DNA from 3 places in the Microlunatus sp. YIM B11417 genome. Region 2 is predicted to be linked to each of the others. Evidence: riboswitches for the same ligand, from Rfam matches in the RefSeq annotation. Region 2 holds a riboswitch; each other region holds the start of a gene.
What was found. Region 2 has a riboswitch for ZMP and ZTP ahead of glyA (serine hydroxymethyltransferase). Riboswitches for the same ligand answer to the same signal wherever they lie in the genome.
Positions count from the first base shown of each region.

Region 1: it holds a riboswitch for ZMP and ZTP, as region 2 does, so the genes downstream of both, AC6CCG_RS01865 (5-aminoimidazole-4-carboxamide ribonucleotide transformylase) here and glyA (serine hydroxymethyltransferase) in region 2, are expected to answer to the same signal.
Region 3: it holds a riboswitch for ZMP and ZTP, as region 2 does, so the genes downstream of both, folP (dihydropteroate synthase) here and glyA (serine hydroxymethyltransferase) in region 2, are expected to answer to the same signal.

Region 1 covers NZ_JCAMPJ010000001.1:377,887-385,307, forward strand. Annotated here, with positions in the region: gene AC6CCG_RS01855 (FAD-dependent oxidoreductase) at 1-667, opposite strand, end outside; gene AC6CCG_RS01860 (TetR/AcrR family transcriptional regulator) at 752-1,351, shown strand; gene AC6CCG_RS01865 (5-aminoimidazole-4-carboxamide ribonucleotide transformylase) at 1,817-2,944, opposite strand; ZMP/ZTP riboswitch at 2,966-3,043, opposite strand; gene AC6CCG_RS01870 (FAD-dependent monooxygenase) at 3,064-4,200, opposite strand; gene AC6CCG_RS01875 (GntR family transcriptional regulator) at 4,327-5,241, shown strand; gene AC6CCG_RS01880 (winged helix DNA-binding domain-containing protein) at 5,263-6,357, opposite strand; gene AC6CCG_RS01885 (YciI family protein) at 6,478-6,918, shown strand; gene AC6CCG_RS01890 (RNA polymerase sigma factor) at 6,921-7,421, shown strand, end outside.
Region 2 covers NZ_JCAMPJ010000003.1:95,762-103,182, reverse strand. Annotated here, with positions in the region: gene AC6CCG_RS15620 (DEAD/DEAH box helicase) at 884-3,742, opposite strand; gene AC6CCG_RS15615 (acyltransferase family protein) at 4,071-5,267, opposite strand; ZMP/ZTP riboswitch at 5,384-5,476, shown strand; gene glyA (serine hydroxymethyltransferase) at 5,501-6,763, shown strand; gene AC6CCG_RS15605 (right-handed parallel beta-helix repeat-containing protein) at 6,840-7,421, opposite strand, start outside.
Region 3 covers NZ_JCAMPJ010000010.1:60,662-68,082, reverse strand. Annotated here, with positions in the region: gene AC6CCG_RS29935 (ABC transporter substrate-binding protein) at 1-1,070, opposite strand, end outside; gene AC6CCG_RS29930 (hypothetical protein) at 1,215-1,613, shown strand; gene AC6CCG_RS29925 (VOC family protein) at 1,659-2,012, shown strand; gene AC6CCG_RS29920 (MarR family winged helix-turn-helix transcriptional regulator) at 2,009-2,482, shown strand; gene AC6CCG_RS29915 (class I SAM-dependent methyltransferase) at 2,460-3,236, shown strand; gene AC6CCG_RS29910 (threonine ammonia-lyase) at 3,247-4,224, opposite strand; gene folP (dihydropteroate synthase) at 4,221-5,024, opposite strand; ZMP/ZTP riboswitch at 5,091-5,181, opposite strand; gene AC6CCG_RS29900 (hypothetical protein) at 5,360-6,229, opposite strand; tRNA gene AC6CCG_RS29895 (tRNA-Val) at 6,579-6,655, opposite strand; gene AC6CCG_RS29890 (ArsR/SmtB family transcription factor) at 6,760-7,095, shown strand; gene AC6CCG_RS29885 (SRPBCC family protein) at 7,092-7,421, shown strand, end outside.

The DNA of each region.
Region 1 (7,421 bases), on a different contig from region 2:
GCGGCACCACCACGTAGGCCGTGCCCTGCGCGACCCGGAGCCCGAGTGCGTTCAGCTGGTCGTCGGCGGACCGGGACACCCGGAACCACAGCACGTCGAACGCGGACCCGAAGGCGCGGCTGCGCAGGCCCGCGGCGCGGCGCAGGGTGGAGTGCCGCCCGTCGGCGGCGACGGTCAGGGCCGCGTGCACCTCGAGCGGTTCGTCCCGGTCCGTTCGCCGTACGGAGACGCCGGTGACGCGGTCGCCGGACCGGAGCAGGCCGGTGGCCTCGGCCCGGCGTAGCAGCCGGAAGTTCGGGTGGCGCTCGGCCTCCTCGGCGAGCAGATTGAGCAGGTCCCACTGCGGGACCATCGCGATGTAGGGGTACCGGGTGCGCAGGCTGCCGAAGTCGGCCAGGGTCAGCGGCCGGCCGTCGATCATGGTCTCGGCCCGCTCCACCCGCTGGTACGGCAGCCCGGCGAACCGCTCGGCCAGGCCGAGTTCGTCGAGCACCTGCTGGGTCGAAGGATGGACCGTGTCGCCGCGGAAGTCGCGCAGGAAGTCGGCGTGCTTCTCCAGCACGACCACCTCGATGCCCTGCCGGGCCAGGAGCAATCCGAGCATCAGTCCGGCCGGGCCGCCGCCGGCGATGCAGACCGTGGTCCGGAGAATCTCGCCGCTCATCATCCGACTCCTTAGTAGACGGAAGCGTTCCTTATGAGTCGAGCGTAGATCGGGGTTTGAGAGAACGCAAGCGTCTACTATCGGCGCATGGTGAAGGCGGTGAACGGCGTTCCGGGCCGGGGGACTCGTCGTCGCGGCGACGAACTGGTCCGGGCGATCCACGACGCGACGCTGGCGGAGCTCTCCGGCACCGGGTACGCCCGGCTGTCGATGGAGGCGGTCGCGGCGCGGGCCGGGACCGGTAAGGCGGCGCTCTACCGGCGCTGGCCGACCAAGCAGGGCCTGGTGATCGACGCGCTGAACGCGGCCCTGCCCGACCTGAGCGGATCGCTCGAGGAGACCGGAACCCTCCGGGAATCCCTGATCACCTGCCTGCGCGGGATGCGCGACGTGCTCGCCGGCCGGACCGCCTTCCCGGACGTGTCGGTGCTGGTCGAACTGATGCGCGAACCCGAACTGGCCAAGGCCTACCGGGAAAAGTTGATCACCGTCCGGATGGCGATCATCCGCACGGTGCTCGACCGGGCCGTCGAGCGCGGCGAACTGGCGGCCGACAAGATCACACCGCTGCTGGTGCGGACCGGCCCGGCCCTGATCCTGCAGGGACTGCTGATGACCGGCAAGCCGTCGCCCGATGCGGAGGTCGCCCGGATCGTCGACGAGATCCTGCTCCCGCTCCTGACCTGACTCGCCGCGCCGGACCTGTCGAAGAGCGCCCGAAGCGCAGTGGGGCTGGTCGCGCCCGACGTGGGGGTGGGTTGGTCGTGCCGACGCGGGCTGGCTGTGCCCGACGTGCGCAGTGGGGCCGGTCGTTCCCGACGTGTGGTGGGCCTCGTGCCCGACGCGCGGTGGGCCGGTCGTGCTGGATGCGGGTGGGGTGGTCGTGCCCGACGCGCCGTGGGATCGGTCGCTCCCAACGGGTGGTGGGCCAGTCGCGGCCGGCGTGCGCTGAGCCGGTCGTGACCAACGCGCACTGAGCCTGTCGAAGTGCGGGGACGGATTCCCCTGGCCCTTCGACAAGCTCAGGGGATCGTGAGGGCGGACGGCTCAGGGGGATCGTGAGGGCGGACGGCTCAGGGGATCGAGAGGCCGGCCGGCGCAGCGCAGGTCGACAGGGTGGATGGCTCAGTGCAGCTCGAGAGGGCGGACGGCCTAGTGCAGGAAGAGCCGGCGACCGGTCCGGACCAGGGTGATGCCGTGCTCGGTGCAGGCCTGCTCGACCTCCCTCGCGGCCGTGGAGCCGCCGGGCTCGATGATCATCGTGGTGCCGATCCGGGCGGCATGATCGACATTGTCCCGGAACGGGATGGCGCCGTCATGGACCATGATCACCCCGTCCAGCGCCGCCGGCCACTCGGCGCGTTCGGCCGCCGACGGCAGCCGGTCCCCGAGGTCGGCGAGCAGGTGCCGCGCCTCGAGCGGCGTCGGATCGCCGGTGGCCAGCGCCAGTTGCAGGTTGAGCCGGTCCTGGCGCCGGGTGCCGGGCGGGCCGGTGATCGACCGGGCCGCCGGATGCCGACGGAACCACCAGGCGGTGGCCTTGCCGACCGCGAGCCGGGTGCAGTCGACTCGGGACTGCTGACCGGCGGCGATCCCGATCGCGGCGCCGTCGCGGGCCGCGACCACCGTGTTGGACGGCGTGTGCCGGGCCGTGATCATGGCCAGCAGGGCGGTGTCCCGGTCGGCAGGATCCACCTGCGGCGGCAGCAGATCGGCCGTGATGCCGTCGAGGTCGGTCTGCTGGGTGATCATCAGCCCGCCGACCTGCCGGAGTTCCTCGGCCGGCCGGATGGCGTCCGGGTCGGCTTCCATGATCAGGAACGTCCCGCGCTTCTTCCGGCGCAGCAGGTCCACCGTGCCCGGCTGGTATCCGGGGGCGACGATCCCGTCGCTGATCACGCCGCCGAGGAACCGGGCCAGCTCCAGGTCGACCGGGTCGGAGACGGCGACCAGGTCGCCGTAGCTGCTCCGCGGATCGGCGTCCCGGGCCCGCAGGTAGGCCGACAGGACCGCGGTCGGCGCGTCGGCGATCGGCCAGTTGTCCATGATCACCTCGTCCAGTGGCCCGGCTGCGGCGACGCCGGCCGGGGCGACGTGCTTGATCGACGCGGCGACCGGCCGGCCCAGCCGGTTCCGGGCCGCGGCGACGAGCTGCCAGCCGTTCGCCGCGTCCAGCAGATTGATCATGGAGGGATGGCCGTTGATCATGGTGAACGGTGGTCGGCCGATCGATTCGACGGTGGCCGGCTGATGGGGATTGAGTCCGTACCTGAGCTGCATCGGGCACTCCTGAAGAGCTGCGCGAGAAGCCCAGGCGGACGACTTCTCGACCGGTGCTTCCCGATGGTGGCCCATCCGACGCCAGTCGCGGTGACGTCAGGAAGGCTAGCAACCGCGGCTCAGTCGAGGTCGACCGCGTTCTTCACCCGGTCGACGGCGTCGGAGTTCGCCGCCTGGCGGTCCTCGCCGACCAGCGCCTGATTCGCCTCGACGAACGGCCGCAGTCGCTCCTCGTACGCCCGGAAGGCCGCCAGATGGCCGTCCGCCTCGGCCGCGTGCCGGGCGAGTTCCTGGGCCAGGACGTACGCCTGCACGATCGCGAGGCTGGTGCCCTGGCCGGTCAGCGGCGACGGGCAGGAGGCGGCGTCGCCGATCAGCGCGACCCGGCCGCGGGACCAGCCGTCCAGCCGGACCTGGGCCATCGCGCCGAACTGGAAGTCCTCCGAACCGTCGAGGGTGGATCGCATCGCGTCCGCCTGCCACGGGATCTGCGCGATCCGCTCAGCGATCAGCCTGCGGTGCTCGGGCTCGTCCCGGTGGTCGATCTCCATCGGCTCGGAGCCGAAGCCGACCGTGATCCGTACCTCGGCGTTGTCCCGGGTCGGATAGACGACGTAGGTCGCCGCCGGGTCCTGCAGCCAGACCTGCCACTGATCGAGCTCGAACAGGTTCGGCCCGCCGAAGACGGCCAGGTAGGCGCCGAGATGGTGCAGCCACTGCTCCGGCGGGCCGAACGCGAGCCGCCGGACACCGGAGTAGAGCCCGTCCGCGCCGACCACCAGGTCGAACCGGCTCGGTGCGCCGCGGGCGAACTCGACCTCGACCCCGTCCGGGCCGTCGGTCAGCGCGGTGATCCAGTCGCCGTGGATCAGTTCGGCCGGGGCGTCGTCCCTGGCCGCGTCCACCCTGGCCAGGTCGTCCGCGAGCAGTTCGGTGAGTTCGGCGCGGAGGATCTCCACGTCGTCGCCGTCCAGCCGGCCGCTGCTCAGCACGAACTCCTCCGACCGCCATTGTTCGGTGCCGGCGCCGTCCAGCCAGGACATGCCGCGGAGCGTGGTCCGCCGCTGTTCCAGCGCGGCGCGACAGCCGAGTCGGTCCATGACCTCGAGGGCGGCGCCGCGGATGTCGACCGCCTGGCCGGTCGTGCGCGGCTTGCCCGCCCGCTCCAGGACGGTGACCGCGAAGCCGTGCCGCCGCAGCGCGCCGGCGAACAGCAGGCCGGCGATGCCGCCGCCCGAGATGAGCACTGACTGCATGATGTTCTCCTCCGTCGAATACAACGTATCCATCTGTCTATACACTGTACGCACAGATACATCGCTTTGACAACTGGGAATTCTGCGTCGTACGGTCTGATCTGTACTAGAACAGATGGGAGCGAAGTGGCGGAGACCCCGTATCTGGTGATCGCGGCGGACCTGCGCCGGCGGATCGCCGAGGGTGAGCTCCGGCCGGGCCAGCGGGTCCCGTCCACCCGGCAGCTGGCCAAGGAATCCGGCGTCGCCATGGCGACCGCGGCCAAGGCCTTGACCCTGCTGCGGACCGAGGGCGTCGTGGTGACCCGGCCGCGCAGCGGGACCGTGGTCGCGCCGGCCGCGGCGGACGCCGAGACGCCGGCCGCGATGACCGGCGAACCGGCCCGGGACCGGCTGCTGCAGGCCGCGGTCACGCTCGCCGATGCCGAAGGCCTGGGCGCGGTCTCGATCCGTGCCGTCGCCGGTCGGCTCGGCGTGGCGCCGATGGCCCTGTATCGGCACATCCGGGACAAGGACGATCTGCTGGCGTCGATGAGCGAGGCCGTGTACGCGGCGTCGCCGCCGCCGGGCGAGCTGCCACCGGCCTGGCGGGATCGGGTCGAACTCGCCGTGCGCGGGATGTGGCGGTTGCACCAGCGGCATCCCTGGCTGGCCCAGGTGACGCCGCTGAGCCGGCCGCTGACCTCACCGGGCCTGCTGGCGTACTCCGACATCGTGCTCGGAGCCCTGCTCGATCACGGCCTCGAGCCGCTCGCGGCGTTCGACACCAACGTGCTGCTCTACAACTTCGTCACCGGCATCGCGGCCAACCTGGAGGCGGAGGCCCGGGCCGCCGAGGCGAGCGGCGTCTCCGATGAGGAGTGGATCGACGCGATCACGCCCGATCTCGGAGCGCTCACCGGGACCGGCCGGTTCCCGGCGTTCACGACGGTGATCACGGCGCTGCAGGGACGCCCGGGCGGCTACGACCTCGACCTGGACCGGCTGTTCGAGCTGGGGTTGCGGGCCCTCCTGGACGGCGTCGGGCGGACTGCTCCCTGAGCCTGTCGAAGGGGCAGCCGCTCAGGAAAGGTAGCTGACCCGGCCGGCCGTCCCGCCGCCGAGGAACGCGGCCAGCGCCTCGGCCTCGGCGGTCATGGCGGCCCGTTCGGGCTTCGACAGAGGACCGAACGTCTCGATCTCGACCGTGACACCGGAGTCGGCGTCGCCGGTGCTCGTCCAGGTGCCGGCGACCCGGCCGTCCAGCAACACGAACCGAGCCCCGGCGACGCTGTGGTGCTTGTGCTCGTCGTCGATCATCCGGGACCGGTCGGCGAAACCGAGGACGACGTTGTCGAAGGCGGGCAGGAACCGCGGCGGCGCGGGTGCGTCGGCGGGGACCAGCTCGGCGTCGGCGAGATCCAGCAGCTCTCGCCCGGCCTCGTCGCGGTAGCTGCGCAGCCGCGGCCGGAGCCGTTTGATCACCGCCGGCAGCCCGGCCAGGCCACACCAGGCGCGGACGTCGGAACTGGTCGCCGGGCCGTACGCCGCGAGATAGCGCAGGACGAGCCCGTCCAGGACGTCGTCCGCCGGTACGGGCGCCGCGTCGCCGAGCCAGCCGGACAGGGTCAGGTTGCGGGCCGCGGCCCGCTGCCCCCAGACGCCGCGCGGCGGCACCTGGACCAGCGGCACCACCACGCCGATCATGTCGCTCAGGGCGGGGATGGGCACGTCCGGCCACTCGGCGGTGACGGCGCGCGCCACCTCCGAGGTCGTCCGGGGCTCGTCGAACCGCGGCGTGGCGACCTCGGCGAGCCGGTCCAGGTCGAGGCCGCCGAGCTCCCGGGCCCTCGCCGAGGCCGTACGTTGCACGATCATCGCGTGGTGCACCGGCCGGAATCGCTGCGCATCGGACGCCGTGTGCAGGTGCAGCGTCCGCCGCATCATGACGGTCCGGACCGCCTCGCGCCGCTCCAACAGCCCGACCAGTTCCGCGGGCGCGAAGCCGGCGAGCCTCGACCACAGGCCCACGTACGGCTCCAGCGGCTCCTGGGCCTGCAGGCCGACCAGCCTCTCGATCATCGTCGCGGCGGACTCGTCGGCGCGGTCCAGCAGGGCCTGGCGAGCGAGCGTGGTGCGGTTCAGCGTGGCTCGGGACACGGTCGTCGGTGCGGTCACATCAGGCATCCTGCCGGGCTCCGCCGACATATCGCTGAGAGGATGTCGAAATGTCGTCGCCGGCCCCGTTCCCGGGGTGACGGTGCCGCCGGGCACCGCGCAACCGCAGAGGAGAACGTCGTGACCAAGTACCTGCTGATCGTGAACTTCGAGGGCGGCGCCGTGCAGGAGCCGATGGAGGAGTGGAAGCCCGAGGAGATCACCGCCCACCTCGACTACTACCGCCGGCTGAACGACGTGCTGACCGCCAGCGGCGAACTGGTCCGCCACGAACTGCTGACCGGGCCGGACGTGGCCAAGGTGGTCACCTCCGACGGCACGACGCCGGTCGTCACCGACGGGCCGTTCACGGAGTTCAAGGAGTGGGTGGCCGGCTTCCAGGTCATCGACGTCGAGACGGAGCAGCGCGCGATCGAGATCGCCGCCCTGGTCTCGGCGGTACCGGGGCCGGGCGGCAAGCCGACCCAGCAGCCGATCCAGCTCCGCCGGGTGATGGAGCAGGGCCCGGCGAACGCCGACGAGATGGTCGACTACCTGGCCACGGCGGACGGCCAGTCCTGACCGTGCCCGAGGCCCAGCCCGCGATCGAGGACCTGCTGCGCACCCTCGCGCCGCAGGTCCTCGGCGCGCTCATCCGGCGGTACGGGGACTTCGACGGTGCCGAGGACGCGGTGCAGGAGGCCATGATCACCGCGCTGGAGCGGTGGCCGCGCGACGGCGTGCCCGAGCATCCGCGTGGCTGGTTGATCACCGCCGCGAGCCACCGGCTGATCGACCGGTGGCGCAGCGAACTGGCCCGCCGGGAACGGGAGGAACAGGATCAGCGGCGGGCCGTCGACGACGCCGAGGTGGCCGACACCGACGACACGCTCACGCTGTTGTTCCTCTGCTGCCATCCCGCGCTGACCCCGGCGTCGGCCATCGCGCTGACCCTGCGGGCCGTCGGCGGCCTGACCACCGACGAGATCGCCCATGCCTTCCTGGTCCCGTCGGCGACGATGGGGCAGCGGATCTCGCGGGCCAAGTCCAAGATCAAGAACGCCGGCGGCCGGTTTGCCCCGCCG
Region 2 (7,421 bases):
AAACCTGCTAGGAGGCACTACGCCGTCCCGGTACCGACCGTCAATCTCGCTAGCCGACCCACGTTCACTAGTCTCTAAGGACCCCCCGGGATTCTCGTCGTTCAACACCTGCGACCGTTCCGCGCTGCACGCCGACGACATAAGAAGAATAGACATGAGACCTGCTAGCGCGCATTTTAGCACGCCCCGAAGTCCAGAAGTAGACACCATCGAAACCCCGAGTAATTTCGGATGAGGGCAGGAGACACCCGACTCGTGTGCAGAATTCATAGAATAGTCACTGGGTGGTTTCCAAGATCAACCTAAAGAGGACCAGCGATGCGACGCATTCTGATTCTTCATTTTCGGCGGAAGATTCTCCTTCATATACGGATAGTACGATACGCAAGCAACGCGGCAATCATACTGGCTATTGTAAAAGATTGTCACCTTCCATCTGGGCGCAAAATTGTACACACAGGCGGCATTATTCTTCACAGGGAGGTGAGTTCCCCAGAAACGATATCCATCCAGATCCCTCACATCGCCCCTAAAATCCAGCAAGGCTGTCTTGCAGTCTGAATTGTAGTAGTATGCCATTTCGCCGCTCTCAAGTCGGCCATCCTGATCTTCTGCTACACCTCGCTGCGGAGATGTACCGATGATTAGCGCCACGACCAGAGCAATGAACGTAAGTACGAGGAGCATTCTCTGCAGAATTCGCCCAACCGATTCATCCATTTGATCCCCCAGAAGCGTTATGACATGTAGCGAAACCGTACCGTGTCACAGCATGTGGCCACAAGAGGTCGCAGCGTCGCCTCAGCAGGCCTTGAACATACAATTCAGCTGGCTCGGAACTACGCAAGCAGCAGGATCGAATCTCGTCCGGCCCAGGCTTCGCTCAGACGTCGTCCGAATCGTCCGGTACGAAATCGACGACGCCCCGCCGCATCGACGTGACGATCGTCCTCGCCGTGTCGCGCAGCTCGCCCGGGCCGGCGGCATGCCCGACCTGGTCGGCGAAGTCGATCACCTGGCGGACCCAGCGGACGAAGTCGCCCGCGGTCAGGCCGGAGTCGGTGAGCACCGCGGACAGCGGCCGGCCCGCGGCCCAGGAGAAGGCGGCCTGGCTGAAGCCGATGTCCGGCTCGGGCCCGGGCTCGAGCCGGGCGTCCCGTTCGACCAGGGACACCTCGCGCCAGATCCGCCGCAACTGGGTCATCGCGGCGTCGGTCCGGCTGTCCGGCATCCGCGGCCGCCGTACCCCGTCGTCGCTGCGCCGGGCCTCGAACACCAGCGACGCCAGCACCGCGGCCAACTGCGGATGGCTGAGCCCGTCGAAGACCCCGGCCCGGATGCACTCGGCGGCGACCAGGTCCAACTCGCTGTAGATCCGGGCCAGCATCCGGCCCTCGTCGGTGACCTCGTCGCCCTCGGCCAGGTAGCCGAGCGACTGCAGCACGGTACAGATCCGGTCGAACCGGTTCGCGATCGTGTTGGTCCGCGAGGCCATCCGGCGTTCCGTCTGCGCGACCTCGCGTTCCAATCGCAGGGCGCGCTCGGACCAGCGGGCGTGCGCCTCCCGGTCCGGGCAGTCGTGGCACGGGTGGTTCCGCAGCTGCTCGCGAAGCTCGCCGATCCGCTCGGTCAGTTCCGGGTCGGCCGGCACCCGGTGCCGCTGCGGATCAAGATCGACTCCGGCCAGCTTGGCCCGCAGCGACGCCGCGAGGTTGCGCCGGGACGCCGGCTCGCGCGGGTCGAACCGCTTGTTGATCTTGAGCCGCCCGACCGCCTTCACCGGGGTCGGGAAGTCGACCAGGCTGAGCCGACGGACCTGCCGGTCCTCGGTCAGCACCAGCGGCCGCGGATCGCTGGAGCCCTTGCGATCTCTGGTGCCCGGGTCGATGATCACCACCCAGCCCTGGCTCCGTCCTTGCGGCACCCGGACCACGTCGCCCGGCTGCAAGATCAACAACGATTCGAGCGCCTCGGCCCGGCGGTCGGACTTGCGGCTCCGGGCCAGTTCGGCCTCGGTCTGGGAGATCTCGGCGCGCAGCTTCGCGTACTCGGCGAAGTCGCCGCGGTCGCACTCGGCCGCCTCCCAGTAGCCGGCGACGGCCTCGGTGTTCTTGGCCAGCGTCCTGGCCCAGCCGACCACCGACCGGTCCGACTGGAACTGCGCGAAGGACTGCTCCAGCAGCGTTCGGGCGCGCTCCCGGCCCACGGTGCCGACCAGGTTCACCGCCATGTTGTAGGTGGGCGCGAAGGACGACTTCAGCGGGTACGTCCGTCGCGAGGCCAGCCCGGCCAGCGCACGCGGGTCCAGGCCCGGCTGCCAGAGCACGACGGCGTGACCCTCGATGTCGATGCCGCGCCGGCCGGCCCGGCCGGTCAGCTGGGTGTACTCGCCCGGCGTGATGTCGGCGTGCGACTCGCCGTTGTACTTGACCAGCTTCTCCAGCACCACGCTGCGGGCCGGCATGTTGATCCCGAGCGCCAGCGTCTCGGTCGCGAACACGACCTTGATCAATCCGCGGACGAACGCCTCCTCGACGCATTCCTTGTAGGCGGGCAGCATCCCGGCGTGGTGGGCCGCGATCCCCCGCTCCAGCGCCTCGGCGAACCGGCCATGATCAAGAGCGCGCAGGTCGGCGCCGCTCAGCCCGGACACGTGCCGCTCGATGATCAACGAGATCTCCCGGCGCTCCTCCGGCGAGGTCAGCCGGATGCCGGACGCCAGCAGCTGGCCGACGGCCGCGTCGCAGCCCACCCGGGAGAAGATGAACACGATCGCCGGCAGCAGCGCCTCGGCGTCCAGTCGCTCCACCAGGTCGGGCCGGTTCGGCACCATGGCCCGCGACGGGCGTCCCCCGCCACCGTCGGAGAATCGCTTGTGCGCGGCGCCGCCGTACCGTCCGCTGCCGTACGAGACGGTGCGCTTGCCCTTGCCGGTCCGGCCGCGCGGCCGCCGCGAGTCGTCCCGGACCCGGCGGCCCTCGTCCCGGGCGATCTTGATCAACTCCGGGTTCACCTCGGCCTTGCCGGGCTGCGGCGTCGCCTGCGCGGTCGGCGCCACGTCGGCGAAAAGATCATGGATCCGCCGGCCGACCATGACGTGCTGGAACAGCGGCACCGGCCGTCGCTCGGAGACGACCACGGCGACGTCGCCGCGCACCTCGGCCAGCCACTCGCCGAACTCCTCGGCGTTGCTCACGGTCGCCGACAGCGCGATCAGTTGGATCGACTCGGCCAGCCCGATGATCACTTCCTCCCAGACCGCGCCGCGGAACCGGTCGGCCAGGTAGTGCACCTCGTCCATCACCACGTAGCCGAGGTTGGCCAGCGTCGCCGACCGGGCGTAGATCATGTTGCGCAGCACCTCGGTGGTCATCACGACCACCGGCGCCTCGGAGTTGATCGAGGTGTCCCCGGTCAGCAGGCCGACCGAGGCGGCCCCGTGGGCGCGGACCAGGTCGGCGTACTTCTGGTTGGACAGGGCCTTGATCGGCGTCGTGTAGAAGCACTTCCGGCCGCTCCGCAGCGCCAGGAAGACCGCGAACTCGCCGACGATCGTCTTGCCGGCCCCGGTAGGCGCCGCCACCAGCACCCCGGACCCGGTCTCGACGTGGGCGCACGCCTCGCGCTGGTAGTCGTCCAGCTCGAAGCCGTAACCGCCCGCGAACTCGGCCAGCAGCGGGCTCAGCTGCCGTTGCCGGAACCTGGCGTACGCCGCGGCCGGATCTGAACTCGCCTGCTCCATGTCGTCGCCAACGGTACCAACCCGGACTCAGGGTCGTGACGTGACAGATCCCCGAGCCCTGCCCGAGGTGCCAGGTCCGGACGACGCCGTGTGGCGGTACCACCGGCCCTTCTGTCAGGTCCCGGCGGCCGCGCTGGAGCTGTTTCGGCCGAGGAGCCGTCCCTGCACGTGTCGTTCAGCCCGCGGACCTCCCAGCTGCTGTCCCAGCGGCTCGGCGCCGAGAACACCCGCGCGCGATGGCGACTGCTGACGGGCACCGAGATCACCGATCCGCCGCCCCGGCCGGAGCCGCCGGAACGTGAACGGCCGCCCGGCTACCAGCCGCCGATCACCGACGACGGGATCCCGTCCTTCTGGCCAGCAGTACGGACTCGTGCCGACGGCCGTTCAGCCAGCGACCGATCCAGGTCGACCGGACCAGCACGTCGTAGCTGAGCAGCAGCACCGCGGTGCAGCCGGCCCAGGCGATCAGCAGTTTCACCGGAATCGGCCAGGCGAGATCGCGCAACCCCAGCTCGATCAGGGTCAGCAGCGGCAGGTGCAGCAGATACATCCAGTACGAGGCGTCGGCCAGGTAACGCACGACCGGCCGCTCCCGCCGCAGCGTCCGCACCGCGAGACCGAGCAGCCCGAAGGTCCAGGACCAGCCGGCCAGCGCCGCCACCGCCGAGTTGGCCAGCGGTGGCAGGACGTCCGGGCCGAACCAGCCGAGCACGGACAGCACCGTGGCGAGCACCAGCAGCACCGGCCAGCGCCCGCCCAGCCGCGGCAGGGCGTCGGCCCGGGCCTGCAGGAACCAGCCGGTCAGGAACGCGCCGAGGTAGGCCACCGAGGCACCCGGGACCGGCACGATGGTCGGCGGTTCCTGGATGCCGAGGTCCCCGCCCTGGCCCTGCAGCACCAGCCCGATCAGGTACGGCAGCGCGGCGATCCCGAGCCCGGCCGGCGACGCCAGCACCGAGCCGATCCGGTCCGCGATCCCCGCGCAGCGCTGCCGGCCGAGCACCCGTACCAGCACCGCGCGACCGGCGACGGTGACCAGCACCAGCTGGAGCAGGGTGACCAGGAACCACAGGTGCCCCGGCATCAGCACCGCCAGCGGTCCGGGCAGGTCGGGGGACGCCTGGGTCGCCTCGGCGGTGTCCAGGGACCCGGCCGCGATGGCGATCAGGGCGAGCGACCCGACCGCGAGCGGCCAGAACGCCACCGCCGGCAGGCCGATCCGCAGCGCCCGGTCCCGGACGTAGGCTCCGGCGCCGCGGCGCTGCAGCACCATCCGGCCGAAGTAGCCGGCCAGCGTCATGAACAGCACCATCCGGAACAGGTGGATCAGGTAGACCACGGCCAGCGCGGCCTCGCTCTGGTAGCGGTCGACCACAAGCCAGCCGCCGGCCGGGAGGAACGGGATCAGCCCGTGCAGCACGATGCCCAGCAGCAGCGCCCCGGCCCGCAGGGCGTCCAGGCCGTGCAGTCTCGTCGTGGTCGACGGTTTCGAGGCGGTGGGTTCGGAGGAGGTCGTCGTCACCTCGACGACGCTAGGCATCCGCCGCCGTACCCACATCGGCCATCGGATCCATCCCGCCTGCAACCTTCGATGGAGACGCGCCCTGAGCCTGTCGAAGGGGACGTTGGCTATGATCATGGCGTCGCGGTGACTGGCGTACCCGGGAGTGAACCCGGAGGGAGCCGCGATGACGTACCTCCAACGTGATGCCGCCCGCCTGGGCATCCGGTCTCGACGACCGGAAGGACCCTGGCATGACGCTCACCGCATCCCCCGACCAGCTCGCCACCGACCCCGAGGTCGCGGAACTGCTCCGCGCCGAGGAGGACTTCCAGGCGAGCACGCTGCGGCTCATCCCCAGCGAGAACTACGTCTCCCCCGCCGTGCTGGCCGCGTCCGGCAGCGTGCTGCAGAACAAGTACAGCGAGGGCTATCCGGGCCGCCGCTACTACGAGGGCAACCAGGTCGTCGACCGGGTCGAACGGCTGGCGGCCGAGCGGGCCACCCGGCTGTTCGGCGTCGATCATGCCAACGTGCAGCCGTACTCGGGCTCGCCGGCGAACCTGGCCATCTACCTCGCCTTCGCCGCACCCGGCGACACGATCCTCGGGATGGGCCTGCCGATGGGCGGCCACCTGACCCACGGCTGGGACGTCTCCGCCACCGGGCGCTGGTTCCGCGGCGTCCGGTACGGGGTCGGGCGGGACGGCCGGATCGATCTTGATCAGGTCCGTGACCTCGCCCTGGCCGAGCGGCCCAAGATCATCTTCTGCGGCGGTACGGCGATCCCGCGGACCATCGACTTCGCCGCGTTCGGCGAGATCGCCCGGGAGAGCGGCGCACTGCTGGCCGCCGACATCTCGCACATCGCCGGTCTGGTCGTCGGCGGTGCCCACCCCTCCCCGGCCGGCCATGCGCCGGTGATCATGACCACGACGCACAAGACGCTGCGCGGGCCGCGCGGCGCGATGCTGCTCTGCGACGCCGACCGGGCCAAGGCGATCGACCGGGCCGTGTTCCCCGGCCTGCAGGGCGGACCGCATGATCACACGACCGCCGCGATCGCCGTGGCGCTCGGCGAGGCGGCCCGGCCGGAGTTCGCCGACTACGCGCGAGCCGTGGTGGACAACGCGAAGGCGCTGGCGGCCCGGCTGCTCGAGCTCGGCTACGACCTGGTCTCCGGCGGCACCGACACCCACCTGATCCTGATCGATCTCAGTCGCAACGGCATCGGCGGCAAGGCCGCGGCGAAGGCACTGGACCGGGCCGGGATCGTCGCCAACTACAACACGGTGCCGTTCGACACCCGCAAGCCGTTCGATCCGTCCGGGGTACGGATCGGCACGCCGGCCGCCACCACCCGCGGCCTCGGCACCGCCGACATGATCACGATCGCGGACTGGATGGACCGGGTGATCACCGCCGCGCGGTCCGACGACGAGGCGACGATCACCGCCGTGCGGGGCGAGGTGGCCGAACTGATGGCCACGCACCCGGCGCCTGGACTCCCCGGCTGAGGTGACCGGAATCCAGCCGACTCGGCGAGATCTGGCTCCGGATCGCCCGAAGCCGCCGACTTCGGCTGGATTCCGGTCAGTCCTCCACCGTGATCCCTTCCGTCGACGCCTCGTCCACCACCACCGGCTCGGCCACCCGGCGGTAGCTGTTCCCGCGCACGGTCACGGCGCGCGCGTTGCGCAGGTAGACACCGGCCTGGAACGGCTCGGTCAGATCGCTGAACCGGTTGTTCTCGATCACGATTCCGCTGTTGTACGGCTGCGTCGTGAACGCCCCGTTGTTGGCCAGCGTGGTGATCGCCCCGCTGGACGGAAACTTCGTGTACTTGCGGACCCAGCCGGAGCCCGCGAAGACGTTGTTCCGGACGATCACGTTGCGGGCGAACGAGCCGGTCGGTCCGCTCGTCGTACCGAAGCCGATGTCGTGGTAGGCGTTGTTGGCGAACCGGCACTGCTCGACGACGAGGTTCTTGTTCATGAACACGAGGGCGGTGCCGATGTTGCCGTCGATCGTCGCCGCGGCGATCCGCGCCTCATCCCATTCGTGGCCCGAACTGGTGGCCAGGCCGCCCACGGCGACGGTGCCCGGCAGGTCCGCGTCCAGCATGATCAGGAACGCCGAGCCCGCCTCGTCGACCGGCGTCACGGCGGCGATCCG
Region 3 (7,421 bases), on a different contig from region 2:
GCGAGTGCGACCGCCTTGTCGAGGTTCGGGCTCTTGGCCGAGACGGCCCAGTATCCGCAGCCGGCGACAACGAATTTTCCTGCTGGTCCGGACGGCAGGTCGATCACCTTGACCCGGGCTTTCGGAAACTGCTTGGCCTGAGCGGGCGTGAACTGATCGGTCCATTGCATGGCCACGGCACCGGAATAGACGGCCGCACCCCATTTGCTGTTGTCGGTGTAGAAACCGGGCGGCGTGGCGCCACCGGAGTCGCTCATCGCCTTGAGCGATTGCAGCGCCGCGCGCCCCTCGTCGTTGTTGAAGCCGATGTCCTGGTGATCGGCCGAGATGTAGTCGCTCCCGTACGCCCAGAAGTACTGCCAAACGTAATTGTCCTCGGCTGCCGGAACGAGGGGCCAGTTCATCCCGTAGTGGGCGATGCTCGTGCTGTCGAACCCGGAGTCGCCGAGCCGGCGGCCGGACTTGTCCATGGTCAGGGCCTTGGCGAACTCGACCAGATCGTCATACGTCCTGGGCAATGGGGGCTTGCCGGCCTTCTCCCAGATGTCGAGGTTGAGCACCAGAGAGAAGTAGCCCTGGGTGAACGGGACAGCCAGCAGTTCGCCGTTGTCGCCCTGCGCCGCGTCCAGATATCCCTGGGGACAACCTTCGAGAATCGGGGCCAAGTCGGCATCGGAGAAGTGCTGGCGCAGATCGGCCAGGACACCGGTCGTCCGCCATTTGTTCATCCACGGAATGATCTGGTACGTGACGTCGGGCGGTGTGCCGCCGGAGAAGGCGGCCGTGTATTTCGTCAGAGCGTTCTCCCACGGAATGACCAGGCTGGACACTTTGGTCCCCGAATTCGCCTGTTCGAACCCCGTCGTCATCCGCTTCACATAGGCCGCCATCTCGGCATCGGAGGCGTTCGGTGTCAGCCAGAAGGTGACGTTGCCGGACCCGGCACCGCCCCCTGCCGGGTTCTGACAGCCGGCGAGTCCGAAAGTTCCGCTTGCGACACCCATGGCGCCGGCGGCCCGGAGCAGTGAACGACGACTCAGCGTGGGCGCAGGGGTCATCTGATTGATCATGACGTACCCTCCACTAGTTTCGAAATATCGAAAACTAATCCGGTTTCCTGGAAAGTCTAGACCTCGATTGATCAGCTCGACAAGATAGAAGCCGGGCCGAGGGGTCGCAGAATCGATATTCATGTATACGTATCCAATCAGGAGGTGGTGACGCTGCAGGCCGAAGATCACCCCTGTGGGTCGGGAGCGTCTCGCGAGCTGGCGTTTCGGGCGCATTTCCCATGGCTGCTGCGGTTGCCGGGCGAGCTGCTCGCGCGGCTGGACTGGGCGGAGTTCCAGGTGCCGATCGGTGCGGTTGCGGATGTCGTACGGCGGCTCGAAGGGCTCACCGGTCAGTTTGCGATGACCTACCGCGAGCAGGGCGGGCACCGGGCGGCAGGCACGGTGCAGCTGTGCCGGGTGATCGAGGCGGCGCCCCTGTCCGAGGTCGATCTCGCCGTTCTTGTTGATCTTGAACGGACACTCCCGGGCGTACGTGTCGTGCTGTATCGCAATCCACTGAGACTCCGCTCGCCGGTCGTGGACTCCACGCGGGGTAGCTGAATCCGAAATTGACAGGGCCCTGTCAATCGAGGGAGGATCGTGATCATGAGTCGTGCCGTGACCCTCCAGCGCATCGTCGTCTCCGTGACGAACCTCGAGGAGGCTCTCGCCTTCTACCGCGGGGTCCTCGAGCTGGAGATCGCGAACCGCGCCCCGGGATTCGCTTGGCTGCGCAGCGCCGACGGCGTCGAGTTGATGCTGCACGAACGGGCGTCCTCGCCGTCCGACACCGCGGTGGCCGTGGGGTTCGCGACCCCGGCGCTCGACGAGGTCGTCGCCCGCTGGGCGGCGGCGGGCGGTGCCATCGTCGACGCTCCTGAGGTTCGTCCGTGGGGCGAGCGGATGGCTGTCGTACGCGATGCCGATGGCCATGTGGTCTGTCTGAGCGAGCGGGCATGAGCTCCGCCCGGCGGCTGACCGAGCTGGTGGACGAGGTCTTTCGGCTCTCCGACGCGTTCACGCGGGCGGGCGATGCGATTGTGGCCGAGGACGATCTCACGGCCTCGCGCTGGCTGACGCTCGGTGCCGTTGCGCACGGCCCGCGCAGCGTGGCCGGCATCGCCAGGAGACGCGGCTTGCGACGTCAGTCGGCCAGCGAGTCCGTGGCCCAACTGGAGGCTGCCGGGCTCGTCGAACGAACCCCGGACCCGGCCGATGCGAGAGCCCCGTTGGTGCATCTCACCGAGGCGGGGCGCCGCACGCTCGACCGTATCCGGCCGCGGCGACTGGCCTGGGCCGAACGTACGGCGGCGGCCGTGACCGAAGCAGAACTCGCCGCCGCCGTCGACCTGCTCCGGCGGCTGCGCGGCGTGCTGGCCGAGGACGAACCTGACGAGAGAGGAAACCATGATGCGAACCGCGGACGGTAGTGCGGGTGACGCGGACTACGGAGTGATCGGCACGTCCTACAGCGACTTCCGCCGGCCCGACCCGCGGCTGGCCCAGACGGTGTGGGACGCCCTCGGCGACGCCACGACGGTGCTCAACGTCGGCGCCGGTGCCGGCAGTTACGAGCCGACCGATCGGTCGGTGACCGCGGTCGAACCATCCGAGAGCATGCGCCGCCAGCGACCGCCCTCGCTGGTGCCGGCGATCGACGGCGTGGCCGAAGCGCTGCCGTTCGCCGACGACTCCTTCGACGCGTCCATGACCACGTTCTCGGTGCATCAGTGGGCGGACCTCGAGGCCGGCCTCGCCGAAATGCGCCGGGTGACCCGCGGGCCGGTCGTCATCCTGACCTGCGATCCCGACCTGCTGCACCGCTTCTGGCTCACCGAGTACGCTCCGGAGGTGATCGAGACCGAGCGCCGTCGGTACCCGACGATCCGCCGGCTGCGCGACGGACTGGGCGGCGACGTGACCGTGGACCTGGTGCCGATCCCGCTGGACTGCACCGACGGGTTCAACGAGGCCTACTACGGCCGGCCGGAGCAGTTGCTCATCCCGGAGGCGCGCTCGGCGTGCTCGGCCTGGAGCTTCGTCGCACCGGATGTTCGCGAGACGTACGCGCGGGTGCTCGCGGAGTCGCTCGAGAGTGGTGCCTGGGATGCGTCGTACGGTGAGCTTCGCCGCCGGCCGACCTTCGAAGGATCACTCGTCCTCGTGCGCGCGATGCCGTCCTGACCAGGAGAACTCAGGCCGGAGGAGCCCCGTCGAGCCAGGCGCGGTAGGCGTCCAGGTCGACGTTGCTGCCGCAGACGATCGTGACGACGTGCCGGCCGGCGAAACGATCATGATCTTCGAGGACGGCCGCCAGACCGAGCGCGGCCGACGGTTCGACGACGAGGCCGGCGTGCTCGTACAACAGGCGCATCGCCGTGATGATCGACTTCTCGGAGACCAGGACGGCGTCGTCCGCGACGAGGAGCAGGTCGCCCAAGACCTCCGGGATGGGGTGCCGGCCCGCGACGCCGTCGGCGATGGTGTGGATCGAGTCCGTGGTGACGACGCGTCGTTCGTGCCAGGAACGCGTCATCGCCGGTGCCCCGGACGGCTGGACGCAGATCACCTCGACTCGGGGCGCCTGGGCCTTGATCACGTGACCGACGCCGGTCGCCAGGGCGCCGCCGCCGAGCGCGATCAGGACGGCATCGAACGGCGGTTCGGCCGACCGGTGCTCGACCAGTTCCAGGCCGATGGTGGCAGCGCCCTCGCAGGTCTCGAGGTCCAGGCTGTCCTCGACCAGCCGGATGCCGTGATCACCGGCGATGGCTGCCGCCCGCTCGCGCGCCGTTTCGATGTCGCCGTCCACCAGCTCCAACCTCGCGCCCAGCGCACGGATGCGGTCGAGCTTCGCCTTGGCTGCATGGCGAGAGGCCACGACCGTGACCTCGAGTCCCCGCCGCCGACCGGACCAGGCCAGGGCCTGGCCGAGGTTGCCCGCGCTGGCGCACACCATGGCGCGCGGGCCGGTCTCGGAGACCCGGCTCGCCACCACCTCGGTCCCGCGCGCCTTGAAGCTGCGGACCGGGTTCGCGGTCTCGAGCTTGATGCTCACCGCACAGCCGAGGACGGAGTCCAGCGCTTCGCAGCGGTACAGGGGAGAGTCGAGGAAGACCGGATTGATCATGCTTCGGGCCGCCCGGATCCGAGCCGGGTCGAGCCGGGTCATCGTGCGGCTCCCGCGTACCGGTCCACGGCGGTGACGACCGCGAGCGCGTCGTGGAGGGCCGCGACATCGTGGGTCCGGATGAAGTCGACGCCCTGGCCGGCGGCGTACAGCTCGGCGGCCAGGCTGGCCGGCCCGATCCCGGCGAGGTTCCGCCCGGTGATCGCGCGGAGGAACGACTTCCGCGACGGCGAGACCATGATCGGAACGCCGTACCGGGCTCTGATCGTGTGGAGTTCGGCCAGTACGGCCAGCGACGGTTCCGGTGTGGCGCCGAGGAAGTAGCCGAGTCCGGGATCAATGATCAGCCGCTCGCCGTCCAGGCCCGCCGCCTGCAGCGCGGCCAGCCGCTGATCGAAGAAGCGCAGCAGGCCGGCCAGCACAGCCTCGGGATCGGTGCAAACCTTGGTGGCGGGACCGTGCCGCTGCACCGAGTGCATGACGACGAGCCGACAGCCGCTGTCGGCCAGCTCCGCGTACCGTGCCGGGTCGGCGAAACCCTCGATGTCATTGAGGAACGTTGCGCCGCGAGCGGCGGCGAACTGCTGGGTCCGGGGCTGGTACGAGTCCACCGACACTGCGATCCCGGCGGCGACCAACTCCTCCAGAACCGGTTCCAGCCGCCGCACCTCCTCCTCGGCCGTCACCTGCTCGGCTCCCGGATGACTGGCGGCCGGTCCGAGCTCGATGACGTCGGCCCCCGCCGCGTGCAAGCGGTGCGCCTGCGCGAGGGCGTCCGCCGGAGCCAGGAACCTTCCCCCGTCGGAGAACGAATCTTCGGTGACGTTGACGATCCCGACCAGCGTCGGGCGGGGCTCTCCCTGGGGAGCCAGATGAGGTAGCACAGCCGTGTCTCCCGGATCTCGATCAACCAGAGCCCAGGCGCACGGCACGACGTCACGTCGACGAGGCCGCTCCCTGATGGTGATCCATCGCAAGACGCCAGTCACGGCCCGATCGACACCCTAGCAAGATCACTCGAGGTTCTTCGGCGGGGCCGATCGCCGGGATGCGGCGACAAGAGATTCGGATGGCCCCGCGGGATGCGGCGGCCCTGGAGACGCCGCAGCCGTGTCGGTGCCGTACGAGGCTGAGCGACCCGATTCCCTTGGTCGTCAGGGAATCGGGTCGCTCATGATCACGACGCGCAGTGGACGTCGACGAAGTAGGTCGCGGACTTCTGGGTGTTCCTCGCGACCGAGACCGGAACGGTCACGGCCCCGTCGGCCGGCTGGTAGGTCGTCCCGTTCGGACCGTGAACGTCGTCGATGATGCAGCCCGGCTGGTCCTTGATCGTGATGAAGTGCTGTCCCGGCTCGACCGCTTCGACGTGTGCTTCGTGAAACGCCAGGACCGCGGGGTTGTACTCGGAATACTTGACGTTGCCGGCTCCGGCAGTGTCGGTCCACGTCACCGCCAATCCGTCGATGTAGCCCGGCGTGCCGTGCTCGGAGAACCGGGTGTCGATCTCGATCGGTACGTTGTCGCGGACCTTGAAGTTGTCGGTCTTGCTGTAGCGGGGGACGAAGCAGTTCTTGTTCCCGGGCGCGGTGCAGTCCAGCAGCTCGGTCGGGCTTACCCAGACCTTGTAGACACCGCCGTTGTTCGGGGTGTCGGCGAACGGGAACAGCTGCACGGTGGCTCCACCGTCCTCGCCCTCAGCGCCGGTCAGGTGGGCACACGCACCCGAGGGCGTGACGTCCTGGATGACGCCGCTGGTGTCGACGGTGAACTGCCGGCAGGTCACCGGATCGGTGGAGAGCAGCGTCTTGCCCGATGGGTCGGTGACCTGGAAGCTGTACGTTCCCGCCGGGAGCCCCGCGGCGTCAGCGGGTGCGTTGATGCCTGGACCGCCGTTGAGGTAGACGTCCTCCTTGGCGCCGTAGCTGTTGAGATTGACGGGCACACCGCTGGCATCGGTCGTGAAGATCGCTCCAGAAAGGGGAGTGGTCGGCGGTTCCGCGGCAGCCGGCGCCGCGATGGTGGTCGCGAGAACCGCTGCCCCCACCACCGCGAGAAGAAAGCCCTACGCATGACTCCCTCCTGCGGGAAGCTGGGTGGATGGGACCGTTGCCAGAGTGCAGGAGATCTCATGCAGAAAGAGGTGCTGCCCCCGACGCGGATGAAGCTACGCTCACCCCACATCCACGGAGTGATAGTTATGGGAATGTGATCCTCGTGACCGAGTGGTGCGATTCGTGCTTACCGAGCGGCACTGAAGACGATCCATCGATCCAGTCCGCACCGGCGAAAGCTTGGGCACACGCCAAGATCAACAACGATCCGGCGCACCAGATCCTCCGCACCAGGTCGCGATCTCCTCGGAAGCAGGTGAATTGCCCTGCGAACAAGGGGTCTGGTGGGCGCAAAGGGACTCGAACCCCTGACCCCCTGCTTGTAAGGCAGGTGCTCTAACCAGCTGAGCTATGCGCCCGCACCGGGTGTGCGTCGACTAACAGTAACGGCAGCGGGGCGGCGGGCCAAAGGCGATTCCGCCGCCGGGCTTGACGTATGTCGATAGTGGAATATGATCACGATATGGCCAGGGCAGCGACCACCTCCGACGTGTTCAACGCGGTGGCCGAGCCCTGCCGCCGGGAGATCATCGGCGCGCTGGCGGCCCGGGAGCGGTCGGTGGGGGAGTTGGTGGAGACGCTCAGGTTGCCGCAGCCGGTGGTGTCCAAGCACCTCGCGGTGCTGCGGGCGGTCGACCTGGTGGGGGTACGCAACGACGGGCGGCGCCGGGTCTACCGACTGGAGCCGGCCGCGCTGGTACCGATGGAGAAGTGGTTGTCCGGGCTGCGGCGGACCTGGTCGGATCGGTTCGACCGGTTCGACGCCCTGCTGGCCGAGTTGCAGGACGGCAGCTCATGATCAACGAGACCGCGGTGACGCTGCCCAGTGAGACCGAGATCATGATCACCAGGACGTTCGATGCTCCTCGTGAGCTGGTCTTCACGGTCTGGACGACGCCGGACCTGGTGCGCCGGTGGTGGACCTCGCCCGACGCTCCGCTGGTGGTCTGCGAGATCGACCTCCGGGTCGGCGGACGCTGGCGGTACGTGTCGCGCGACGCCGACGGCACCGAACTCGGCTGGTACGGCACCTATCGCGTGATCGACCGGCCGCGCCGGCTGGTCTCGACCGAGGGCTTCGAGGGCAATCCCGGTGTCGAGGCGATCAGCGAACTGCGACTGACC